Linked DNA regions of Panacibacter ginsenosidivorans. The protein of the gene in region 2 binds, or shares a complex with, the protein of the main gene of each other region. Links are inferred from orthologs where the notes say so. Each region holds a gene or a part of one and is shown on either strand. Other genes may lie near its edges.

Evidence for each region.
Region 1: the proteins of lpdA (region 2) and FRZ67_RS11915 are in contact, whole or in part, in a crystal structure (PDB 1EBD), measured with the Geobacillus stearothermophilus proteins. The link is inferred for Panacibacter ginsenosidivorans from one-to-one orthologs. Residues at the interface, in WP_049624544.1 of Geobacillus stearothermophilus: Pro340, Ser341, Asp344, Tyr345, Arg403, Asp406, Val408, Glu431, Ala432, Gly433, Asp438; in WP_033016211.1 of Geobacillus stearothermophilus: Ile130, Ala131, Met132, Pro133, Arg136, Arg140, Glu141, Asn155, Arg157.

What each region holds. Positions count from the first base shown.
Region 1 is NZ_CP042435.1:2,811,781-2,818,315, forward strand. The notes cover bases 3,668-6,535. They hold FRZ67_RS11915 (pyruvate dehydrogenase complex dihydrolipoamide acetyltransferase), read right to left. Parts: upstream 5,999-6,535; coding sequence 4,337-5,998; downstream 3,668-4,336. Other genes in these bases: FRZ67_RS11910 (sensor histidine kinase), read left to right, coding at 3,668-4,108; FRZ67_RS11920 (DNA polymerase III subunit gamma/tau), read right to left, coding at 6,271-6,535. Also shown: FRZ67_RS11900 (hypothetical protein), read right to left, coding at 1-2,176; FRZ67_RS11905 (response regulator), read left to right, coding at 2,309-2,989; more of FRZ67_RS11910, read left to right, coding at 3,053-3,667.
Region 2 is NZ_CP042435.1:573,845-580,382, reverse strand. The notes cover bases 3,668-6,538. They hold lpdA (dihydrolipoyl dehydrogenase), read right to left. Parts: upstream 5,873-6,538; coding sequence 4,463-5,872; downstream 3,668-4,462. Other genes in these bases: FRZ67_RS02265 (YggS family pyridoxal phosphate-dependent enzyme), read left to right, coding at 6,248-6,538; FRZ67_RS02270 (hypothetical protein), read left to right, coding at 5,866-6,057; FRZ67_RS02280 (OmpA family protein), read right to left, coding at 3,668-4,320. Also shown: FRZ67_RS02285 (phosphoenolpyruvate carboxylase), read left to right, coding at 163-2,742; more of FRZ67_RS02280, read right to left, coding at 3,016-3,667. UniProt on the Escherichia coli protein: Lipoamide dehydrogenase is a component of the glycine cleavage system as well as of the alpha-ketoacid dehydrogenase complexes.

The DNA.
Region 1 (6,535 bases), 2.2 Mb from region 2 along the record:
CAATTGCATTTTTTTCCTGCAATTTTTTGTATGCCATGATAAATAATGCGCCGAGGTTTTTATGGGGCGGCACATAATCGTCGAAGAGTTCATTCTTTGCGAGTGTTTTGGAGAGACTTGCCCAAAGCTGCGGCCAGTTAAGATCTTTACCCTGGCGAACCGATTCGAGAATTAAGCTGATCATGGGGCCGTTTACCAAACCACTACCGGTTTGTTTGGAAGCTACGATCTGTGCTGCCGGGCAAATCTTTAAGATTTTATCCAGATTCTGGTAAGCACCACAACTACCAAGCAACACTACTTTGGCGGATGATGCAAGCTGATCGATGGTGGAAGGCAACCAATAACTATGCCCACGGTGTATAACAATTGTAGGGCTTATGTCTTTATTAAAAAGATAATCGTTAAGATCTGACTGTGCTTTTGCATCAAGGCTTTTGCTTTCATCAAGAGGTTTGTTTGCATATATAATAACAGGCACCCCTTTGGTAGAAGATACTGTAACCCACTCTTCGCTATTGGTAATTTTCCAATTGGCTTTACTAAAACTGTTCAGGAAACTGCTGAATACGGATTTCCCGTCTTTATCGCCATAAAAGAATTGCTGCACAATAATTTTACCTGAGGCATCCTGCAAACTTTTATTTGGCATAAAGTAAACAGGTGGTATACCCAGTACTTCTGATACATTGATATTGTTGGAAGAATCCATAGAAAGAAACAATGTATTAAGGATGCTGTAAATATCTTTTCGTTTTTCGTTATTTGTTTGCACGGCCTGCTGAATGTTCCATTGCACCTGATTAAGTATAAGGTTACGAACAGCAGGATCATTTATGCTTGCGTAGGAATTAGCAACGTCAACAGCATCTTCAAGACTTTCCGTATTATGAAGATTATTTACAAAAGCTTTCATGAGCAGTTGCGCATTGTTGTTGTCCATACGCTTTAAAAAATCATCGAGCGTATTATAGTTAGAAGCAATTTTTATCCATTTTTTAAAATGATCAAAGCGCACACTCATCAGCAATGAATCAGACTTAGGACTTTTCATGCGCTGCCAGATCCTGGGATACACGCCTTTTACATAGCTTGATGTATAGATGATTTCTTCACCTTCAACGGCCATGTAATATAATTCTTCGGGGGTAAAAGGTTCAAGTATCTTAAATCTTACACGTTCATCGTTTACATCATGGAGCCCGTTAATGGTATTAATAAAAGGATCTGCAGCTTTTTTTTGTATTTTAATACGCAGGCTCTGTGCTGCCATTGGCGTGTCTCTTCTGCGTACCATATCAGCATAATCAATGGCTGTTTGCACCAGCAGTTTATAGTACTTTACGTCATCATCCATTACAGCAGACACATTCTCGAAACTAAGTTTACCTCTGTAAAGATTATCCAGGAAAGGAAAGAGTTGCCTGCCTGATTTTAACTGCGCCATACGACTGATGATGCGTACTAATGAATCAGGATTGTTGCGAATCTTTGATGCCAGCAGGTTTGAAGCAGCTGCGTAAGTATACAAACTTTCAGGATCGCGTTTGGCTATTTGCGCCACAAGACTATCTGTAAATGGAAGCAACGGGTTTTGGCTTAACAATGGCAAGGCCTTATTCCTGTACTTATCGCAATACTTTAGCAGCACCATGTTATATGAGCGTTCAAAACCAGTATTCTGACTAAATGCTATTGTATGCAATAAAAGATTTCCGGTTTCATAAGGATATTTATAAATATTATTTTCAATAGACTCGCCCTCTCTTTCAAGTGGCATACATTCTTTGTATGCATCTAGAATATCCGGAAGCGTAGCATATTTAACAGAGTCCATTCGGCAACCAAACATATAACCGTTAAGCAGTTCTGTAAGTCCACGAAGAAATTTTATTTTCCCATTATTATCAAGTAATGAATCTGATTCTATGCCGGCACTTAATTTATCTACTCCGTCAGTAATTGTAATGGTCAGTTCATTGTTTAGGCCATTATTAGGGGTTACAGTAAAAAGACTATCTGCTTTTCCGTCCATTGCCAGTAACTTGTGCTGGGCAGCGTCTAAAGCTTCGTGAAAATATAAACGGGAAAGCGGAATATTAGTATCTGCAGAGGGTTGTGCTTTTACTGAATAAAACAGAACGAGTAATGCTATTAGTATAAAATTTCTTTTCATTAGTAATTGTAGTGCTTCTCAATATGTACTTATCCCTGCAAATTTAGCTATAGTTTTCGCTTAACAATAAGATAATGCTTTATCCGTGCCAGAATGATTTTGTAAAATTATTTTTGTGTAAAGGAATTGTTAATGGAAACCAAGGCAAAGAAAGTTTTGATAGCAGATGATGAAAAGGATATACTGGAAATAATCAGTTATAACCTTTCAGGTGAAGGATACGAGATCTATACCGCAAAAGATGGTAATGAAGCGCTTGATATGGCCAGGAAAATACATCCTGATCTTATTATCCTTGACATAATGATGCCCTATAAAACAGGTATCGAAGTTTGCCAGATATTAAGAAGCGATGAGCAGTTCAGAGAAACGCTTATTATTTTCCTCACTGCACTAAGCGATGAAACATCCCATATAAAAGGACTGGAATCAGGTGGTGACGACTACGTAAGTAAACCAATAAGCCCTAAAATTTTGGTAAGTCGCGTAAATGCACTCTTTCGAAGAATACACAAAGACACAGAAGAAAAAGCAATAACGATTGGCAATCTAATCATTGATCCTGTAAAGTTTATAGTTACACTAAAAGGCAAAGACATTATTCTTGCCAAAAAGGAATTTGAGTTACTTTATTTATTGGCATCCAAACCAGGACGTGTATTCCTTCGCAATGAAATATTGAGTCAGGTATGGGGGCAGGAAGTAATTGTTGGCGATAGAACCATCGATGTACATATACGCAAAATAAGGCAGAAGCTCAACCTTGATTGTATCACTACGGTAAAAGGCGTGGGATATAAATTCAACCTTTAGTGTTCAATACTTTTCAACGTCCATTTATGGGTTAACTGAATTCAACTAAATTGCGGTACCTGTATGGCAACGTTTAAAACAAAAAATCTTTCACCGGTTAACTTATCGCTTTTTACAGCGATGGTGCTCTCGATACCTGTAAGCATCGCTTTTTATATTGTCAGCAAAAATGTTTATGCCGGAATTGTTGCTTTGGCTGTAACACTTTTAGGTAATTATCTGCTGATACGTTTTGTACTCGAGTCTTTTATATACCGCAAAATCAAACTTATTTACAAATTTATTTACCAGACAAAAGCCAGTAAAAAAGAGGAAATGTATTATAAATACATTCTACCCAACAAAAGCATAGACGAGGTAAGAGAAGATGTAGAAGAATGGGCACAACAAAAGAAAACAGAGATAGAAACCTTGCGCAGCAATGAGAGTTTCCGTAAAGAATTTCTGCAAAATCTTTCGCATGAATTTAAAACACCCATCTTTAGTATACAGGGCTATGTAGATACACTATTAAACGGAGCCCTTGAAAATCCTGCCGTGAACAGGAAATTTTTGGAGAACACATATAAGAATGTTGAAAGAATGGTAAATCTTGTAAGTGATCTTGATGAGATAACAAAGCTTGAAAGCGGTGAGCAACCATTGTATAAAGAAAATTTTATCATCCAGGATCTGATAAAATATGTATTCGAAACCCTTTCTCTAAAAATGGTGGAGCGTAATATAAAAGCCGGCATAAAAAAAGGATGTGAACAACCGGTATTTGTTTTTGCCGATAAAGAAAAGATAGGCCGGGTGTTAACCAATCTTGTTGAGAATGCCGTTAAATACGGAAGCCATGGTGGCAACATCGTTGCCAGTGTATACAACACAGACGATCGTCATGTGCTTATTGAAATAAGTGACGATGGCATTGGCATTTCCGAAGAACATTTGCCCCGCATCTTTGAACGTTTCTATCGTACAGATACAGGCCGCAGCAGAAATGTAGGCGGTACGGGCCTGGGACTTTCCATTTGCAAACATATCATCGAAGCGCATGGGCAAACCATCCATGTACGCAGCAAACCAGATGTAGGAACTACCATTGGCTTTACACTCGAAGCAAGGAAAATGTAATTTTTTATGATACCAGCTTTTATACCTTGTAGCATCTTTGTTGCGTCGCATTACGTTCATCACCTGTACTAATATTCAGCTTTTATTTAACGGATACTAATGTTGCCATATTTGCTACAGTACAAGAGTGCGACGCAACAACTGCTGCTCAAAGAACAGCAAGCTTAGTTCATAAAAATAAAAAAGTGAGCAGTTAACTCACCTTTTATATTCAACTCAATTTCACTTTTAGATCATCATTCTCAAAGGCTCTTCCAGCAAGCTTTTCAGCGTTTGCAGGAATGCCGATCCTGTTGCGCCATCTACCACGCGGTGGTCGCAGCTCAGGGTCACTTTCATCACATTACCCGGAACGATTGCACCATTCTTAACCACAGGTTCCTGTGATATTCCACCTACCGCAAGAATACATGCATCCGGCGGATTGATGATGGCAGTGAACTGGTCAATACCAAACATACCGAGATTAGAGATAGTAAATGTGCTGCCTTCCCAATCTGCAGGCTGCAGCTTTTTATCTTTTGCTTTTTGTGCGTAGTCTTTTACTTCGGCGGCAATCTGGCTCAAAGATTTTGTGTCTGCAAATCTTATTACAGGAACCAGCAAGCCTTCATCAACAGCAACTGCAACACCAATATTTACATGATAATTGGTTCTTATTTTATCCCCTAACCAGCTGCTGTTTACTTTTGGATGCTGCTTTAACGCAACAGCTACAGCCTTCAGCACAAGATCATTAAAACTGATCTTCACTTTGCTCATTTCATTAAGCTTACCACGGGCAGCCACACATGCATCCATATCAATACTCATGGTAAGATAGAAGTGCGGCGCAGTAAATAAGCTTTCGCTTAAACGACGGGCAATGGTCTTGCGCATTTGAGAAACCGGTGTCTCCACAAAATTTTCCTGGCCCGCCGGTACAGATGGTGCGGCTGGCGCAGCAGCTTTTGCTGCCGGAGCGGCGGCTGCAGGTGCAGCAGATGGTGTAAAGCTGTCTACATCACTTTTAGTGATCCTTCCATTATCGCCACTGCCTTTCACATATTTAAGGTCTATGCCTTTTTCTGATGCAATCTTTTTGGCAAGTGGCGAAGCAAATATTCTTCCTTCATTTACCACTTGTTGTTCTGCAGCGGGTGCTGATGAAGCTGCCGCAGCAGGTGAAGCTGTTTCAATTTTTGGCGCAGCTTCGGTTTTAGCAGCAGGTGCAGCAGTACCGCCACCGTTCTTCAAAGCATTCACAACACCATTCACATCAAAACCTTCTTTGCCAATAATGCAAAGTAAATCATTCACCTGTATCTTTTCTCCGGCTTTTGCACCCTGGTATAATAAGATACCTTCTTTATAACTTTCCAGTTCCATGGTGGCTTTATCTGTTTCAATATCAGCCAGCACTTCGCCTTTTTTTACAACATCTCCAACATTTTTATGCCAACCGGCTATTACGCCTTCGGTCATTGTATCGCTCAAACGCGGCATTAATACTACTTCTTCCATTGATGAAACATCAACAGCAGCAGTTTCTTTTTTGGGAGCAGCTTCTTCCTTTTTTGGTTCTTCTTTTTTTGGAGCTTCTTCAACTTTTGGCGCAGCAGCCCCATTTCCGCCACCTGCATGTTGTGCAACTAAAGCACTTACATCCTCACCGGCTTTACCAATGATTGCCAGCAGGTCATTTACCTGTAGTTTGCCACCTTTATCAGCGCCTACGTGCAGCAGCGTGCCTTCCTGGTAGCTTTCCAGTTCCATGGTAGCTTTATCCGTTTCTATTTCAGCTAAAAGATCACCTTTCTTAACTGCATCGCCTGGTTTTTTGTGCCATGCAGCAATTACACCTTCAGTCATGGTGTCGCTCAAACGGGGCATTAAAATCACTTCTGCCATTGGTATATATGATTTAAATATTCTTTTTTTGCTTTTTGTAACCGGCTGCAATGCTACTATTGTACTTCGGTTGTGTCACTCACTTATACTTAAGGAACGCTTTGCAGCAATTTTTTTCGAGCCGTGAAATTACAGTAAAATGCAATAGATACAAGTTAGTGTTCGGTTTTTTGTAAAGATGCATGCAACGGTTATTCGATATGCAATGGTATGCTGTACAAGAGTGCGACGCAACAACAGATGCCCAAGGATGAAATGCCGGGTTCAAAAGATTAATAATCAAGCTCCAGCCGCAATTTATCTTTTAACTCTTTAAGCAATGGATATTGCTCTGCTAATTTTTCGAAACGCTGGCGGCTGTTTAGCGAAAGATGCGCCGGCACTGCATCCTGTTCGCCCTCTTCAACCAAAACCTTGAAAGTTATGCTGCGGTTATTGAATGCCTGTTGAATAAAATCGGCCAGCAACATTTTCTCCTGCTCAATAAACCGTTGCTGCGTAAGCGCATTCACCGTTACGGTAAAAAAGTTGTCGGCT
Region 2 (6,538 bases):
AGCGTACAAGTGAGTGACACAACCGGCGATGCCATCTAACTCGCCGCTGGTACCATAAAAAATATTTTCAATTGCTGATGCTTACAATTGTTATTACGATTTTATATTATCTTCACAACCTTCGTTGATTGCCTGCATAAAGTATGAAAATTTTATAGTAGTATGGAGATATATTCCAATAGTGCATTGCAGCAATTCAGGAACCTCGTAGGTATACGTTTCCAGTTATACAATAGTTTATTTACGTCGCTGCCATTCCACCGCATTGAGAAAACAGGGGTGTTACTTTCTCTTTTTCTCATTCATTGTGAAGAAGGTTTTTTAAAGAAACAAAGCCCCATAGAAATTGTTGACAGTTTTCTCTCCCAATATACATCTTACAAAAAGGAACAGGAATTTATAGACCTGTTGTTCAGGTTTATTCAATATACCGAAAGACAGGTAGTGTTGTTTGATGCACTTGAAGATGCCGCATTCAAACATGTAAATGATATCAATGGTCCGGGTACGTTAAAGCATCTGCAATCAGAAGTATCGCAAACACAGAAGAAAGAAGAGCTGTCAGAAAAACTGAAAGATTTTTCTGTACGTCTTGTCCTGACTGCACATCCTACACAATTTTATCCCGGTGAAGTGTTGGGCATCATCAATGATCTTTCAGAAGCACTCGTTGAAGAAAATGCAGCTATGATAAACATGTACCTGCAGCAGTTAGGTAAGACGCCATTCCTAAAAAAACAAAAGCCTACACCTTATGATGAGGCTGTGAGTTTATTATGGTTTTTGGAGAATGTATTTTACCAGGCAGCGGGCGCCATATTGATGACCATGAAAGATCAATATGGTGATTCCATTCAAACAAAAAACCCAGTTATAAGAATGGGTTTCTGGCCAGGTGGCGACAGAGATGGGAACCCTTTTGTAACAGCCGATATAACATTGAAAGTTGCAGATGCATTACGTAATGGAATATTACGTTCCTACTATTTTTCAGTAAGAAGATTGAAACGCCGTCTTACTTTCAAAGGAGTAGAGGAACGTTGTATGGAACTGGAAAAGAAACTTTATGATAATCTTTTTGTACCCGGCCATAAAGCAAATATTTCTCAAAAAGAAATACTGCACACTTTACTGACAGCAAGGAAAATATTGATTGAACAACACAATGGTTTGTTCCTTCATTTGCTGGATAATGTGATAAGCAAAGTAGAGATATTTGGTTTGTTCTTCGCGTCACTCGATCTGCGCCAGGACAGTACAATTCACGGAAAAGTATTGGATACAATTGCTACTCTAAGCAATATTCTTCCTCCCGGATATACAGATATGAGTGATGAAGAAAAGATTGCTGTATTGCAGAATATCAATGCAGCCATGCCTATCGAAGTTTTGGAAAATGAATTATACAAAGACACCATCCTTAGCATGCAGGCTGCTAAGTCAATTCAAAAAACAAATGGAGAACAAGGCTGCAATCGTTACATCATAAGCCAGTGCAACAGTGCATTGAATGTAATGGAAGTATTTGGTCTGTTTATGCTTTCTGGCTGGGATGCTGAAGAACTTACCATAGATATTATTCCACTGTTTGAAACAATAGACGATCTTGAAAATGCCGCCGGTGTAATGCGTATTCTTTATGAGAACAAAGTGTACCGCAATCATCTGCAGAAACGTGGCAATACACAAACCATCATGCTTGGTTTTTCTGATGGAACTAAAGACGGTGGTTATCTAATGGCTAACTGGGGTATCTACAAAGCAAAACAGGAATTAACGCGTATATCCAAACAATACGATCTTGATGTGATATTCTTTGATGGTCGTGGTGGTCCACCGGCAAGGGGTGGTGGCAAGACGCATAAGTTCTATGCCTCTATGGGTAAAGATATTTCTAACAAAGAAATACAACTGACTGTGCAGGGCCAAACGGTAAGTTCCAGTTTTGGAACCATAGAAGCTGCACAGTTTAACATAGAACAACTGATACATGCTGGTATTACCAACGAATTATTTTCAACAAAAGAAATAACACTCAATAAAGAAGAAGAAGAGTTGTTGCAAACACTTGCAGACAACAGTTACAAAGCATATATCGATCTTAAAGAACATCCTTATTTTGTAGAATACCTTGCACAGGTAAGCCCGTTACGTTTTTATGCAGAAACAAATATTGGCAGCCGCCCTGCAAAACGTGGTGGTTCTGCAAAGCTTACACTAAAAGACCTGCGTGCTATACCTTACGTGGGCGCATGGAGCCAGTTGAAACAAAACGTTACCGGTTATTATGGTGTAGGTACTGCGCTAAAGAAAATGGAAGAAGCCGGAAAATGGAAACAAGTGCAGAAGCTGTACAAAGAATCACTCTTCTTTAAAACGCTTATTGATAACTGCGAGATGGCGATGAAGAAATCTTATTTCCCGCTTACAGAATATCTTTCCCAACATCCCAAGTATGGCGAAATATGGAGCAAAACATACCACGAGTATGAGCTCTCTATTCGTTACGTACTCAAGCTTTCAGGCAATCATGAGTTAATGGCAGACTATCCCGTAGATCAGTTATCTATCAGCATGCGTGAAAGAATTGTATTGCCACTCGTAACCATACAACAATATGCATTATCAAAAGTGCGCAATATGGAAGAGCAGTTGATACAAACACCCATAAAAGATACCTATGGTAAATTAGCCATGCGTTGTTCTTTTGGTATCATCAATGCGGGAAGAAATTCTGCATAGATAATTTGTTTACCGGCTTTTGTTTTTTTCATGGCATCAATTGTTGTGTCACTCACTTGTGCATTCCGAACTTTAATGAACAAAACAATTAATTATTAAAGTCAAAAACTATTACTTTTTTGGCTAATGGCTTGTTGACTCTTGTTCCTAAGTACAAGAGTGCGACGCAACAGTTGATGCCATGAAAAGCAAATGCAAGGTTCATAAAAAACTTACTAAATAAAAAATGCTCCAAATAATTGGAGCATTTTTTATAAAATGAACTAAAAATATTTATTGTACAACGCTAAATTCAACTCTTCTGTTGAGAGCTCTGCCTGCAGCAGTTTTATTATCGGCAACAGGATTATCAATTCCATGACCTGTCGCAGTTAATATGTCTGCAGAAATTCCTTTTTTGGCAAGATATGCTTTTACCGCATCTGCTCTTTTTTGAGAAAGTGTAAGATTGGTAGCTTGTTTACCGGTGTTATCAGTATAGCCATCTATAGAAAGTTTAAGTGTAGGATGTGCATTTAAAATAGTTACCAGTTTATCAAGCTCTGTTGTTGCGCCTTTTGTAAGCGTCGCTTTTCCTGTAGCAAACTGCACATTCTTGGCGTTGAAATTAAACTGTTCAAGACGTGGGCAACCATTGTTATCCGCAGGGCCTGCTTCTGTTGGGCACCTGTCATTCTCATCGTTTACACCGTCACCGTCTGTATCAGGTATAGGGCATCCGTTATATCTTGGGAAGCCAGCTACAGTAGGGCATTTATCTTCTTCATCATTTACGCCATCTTTATCTGTATCAGGTATAGGGCAACCATTGTATTTAGCAAGGCCAGCAACGTTAGGGCATTTATCTGCTTCATCATTTATGCCGTCTTTATCTGTATCAGGTATAGGACAGCCATTGTATTTTGCAAGACCCGCCACTGTTGGGCATTTATCATCGGCATCAATAACGCCATCCATGTCTGTATCTGCAGGTGGCGGTGGAGCTGCTACTACAACAGGTTTTGCTTTTGGTTCTGTAAGCGGAGCAAGTACACCAAAAGAATAGAACAGATGGTTTACATTTTTATCGCTGTAACTAAGTTTGTATTGAGCCTGTAATAAGAAATTAGCATTTCCTCTGAATGGGTTCAATTGTAACCCCAATCCTAGTGGTGACTGTACACCCCAGTTATCTTTATAGTTATAACCTTCAACACCTGCCGTTAAGAATGGATTTACCGGAGCTTTTTCTTGAAACATTTTCAGATTTACAGCGGCACCCAGTGCGTGAAAATAATCAACAGGCTTATGCGGAAAAGTAGATGGCAGCCTGTTTATAAATGAACCTGTGTACGCAACTGAAACATCAAGGTTTTTTGTTAAGCCTTTCCAGTACTGCGCCACAAATGAGCTGTTCATTTTACTGAAACCCCCGATCTGTGCATCACTGATAGAAGTGTTTTTTATATCCTGAACAGCGATGAAATCAGCAAAGCCAATACTAAATCCTAAAGATGAAGGTTTTTTTTCAACCTGTGCAAAGACTCCTGTGGCCAGTAACAGACAGGAGCATAATGGTAGTGTTAGTTTTTTTCTCATGTGTAAGCATTTAATATTAAAGATAAACGTGACAGGACTAAAATAGGTTGGACATAATAAAATCAATATTATACCAACCTATTAAAAATATTACATCAAACAAAGTTCTATTTAATGTCAACTAAAATGGAACTCAGATACATTAAATGTCTATTGCTTCTCCATAAGCTGCTGCTGTAGCCTCTTTTAAACCTTCGCTCATGGTTGGGTGCGGGTGAATGGCATTTAATATTTCGTGTGCTGTTGTTTCTAACCTGCGTGCAGTAACTGCTTCGGCTATCATTTCAGTAACATTATTACCGATCATATGGCAACCAAGGAACTCGCCATACTTGGCATCATAAATTACTTTTACAAAACCTTCAGTAGCGCCTGATGCACTTGCTTTACCACTGGCCATGAACGGGAACTTACCCACTTTGATTTCGTAGCCTGCTTCCTTTGCTGCTTTCTCCGTCATACCTACACTGGCAATTTCAGGAGAGCAATAGGTGCATCCTGGTACATTACCATAATCAATAGGTTCTGGTTGATGATGGAATTTCTTTTCAAGATAGCCGATATATTCAGCAGCGTTAATACCTTCTTTGCTGGCTTTATGTGCCAATGCCTGGTTAGGTGTACAATCGCCAATGGCAAATATGCCGGGCACATTTGTTTGAAAATACTTATCAGTAGTTATTCTGCCCTTGTCTGTTTTTACACCTGTTTCTTCAAGGCCAATATTTTCAATATTAGCTACCACACCAACAGCGCTTAAAACTATATCTGCTTCAAGTGTTACAGTACTGCCGTCTTGTTTTTTTACCAATGCTTTTACACCGGCGCCACCTGTATCAACACTTTCAACAGAAGCGCTGGTCATTATGTCAATGCCTTGTTTCTTTAGTTGTTTTTCCAGTTCTTTTGAAATGTCTTCATCTTCAACAGGCACAACCCTTGGCATAAATTCCACAATAGTAACTTTTGTTCCAAGGCTGCTATAGAAATAACCAAACTCTACACCTATCGCACCGCTACCCACAATGATCATGCTTTTTGGCTGCTGCGGCAATACCATTGCTTCGCGGTAACCAATTACTTTTTTGCCATCCTGTTTAAGGGTGGGCAGTTCGCGGCTGCGGCCACCTGTTGCAATGATGATGTATTTGCCTTCAATTATTTTTTTAGTCCCGTCTGCAGCGGTTACTTCTACCTGTCCCTTGGCTTTTATTTTGCCATATCCCATCACCACATCTATCTTGTTTTTCTTCATCAGGAACTGTACGCCTTTACTCATCTTATCGGCAACTCCACGGCTTCTTTTTATAACGCCGCCAAAGTCTGCCTGCACATCGCCGGAAATAATACCATAGTCTTTACTGTGTTTCATGTATTCGAAAACCTGTGCACTTTTTAGAAGTGCTTTGGTTGGAATACAGCCCCAATTCAAACATATACCACCAAGGCTTTCCTTTTCAATAATTGCCACTGAAAATCCTAACTGAGATGCACGTATAGCGGCAGGATATCCACCAGGACCGCTGCCAAGCACAATAACGTCGTATGCCATATCTGTTGATAGTTTTAGATGATCAGAAAATCATGCTGTCATTGTTCATGACATTAGCGGGTGCGAATTTACTTGCTAATTATCAAATAGCAAAAGATAGCATATTATGTGTATTTATTTTGGTTGCCGGCAGCATTGCTGCTATTGGTCTTACGTTGCGTCGCACCCTTATACACCGGTACTGATTGCATCAGTGAAAAGGCAAAAGTAAAAAATGAAAGATGCAAAAGTTTTGACTTTTCACTTCTAACCTGATCAAAATAGTTCCGAACGATGCAGTGAGTGACACAACAGGCGACGCTATAAAATACAAATGCCCGGCTCATAAATATTTTTCTCTCCGCACACCCATTTATCTTTACAAAAAAGATTGGCATGGCAATAAATACGGCAGCATACGAGCAATTGATAAAAGAATTAAGTGAAAAAAAAGTAACACTTGTTGCAGTAAGCAAAACAAAACCTGCGGAAGATATATTGGCCTTATATAAGCTTGGCCAGCGCGATTTTGGTGAGAATTATGTGCAGGAACTTACAGATAAAGAAACTGCGCTACCTAAAGATATTCGCTGGCATTTTATTGGTCATTTACAAAGCAATAAAGTAAAATACATAGCGCCTTTTGTACACCTGATACATGGAGTGGATAGCTTAAAATTATTACAG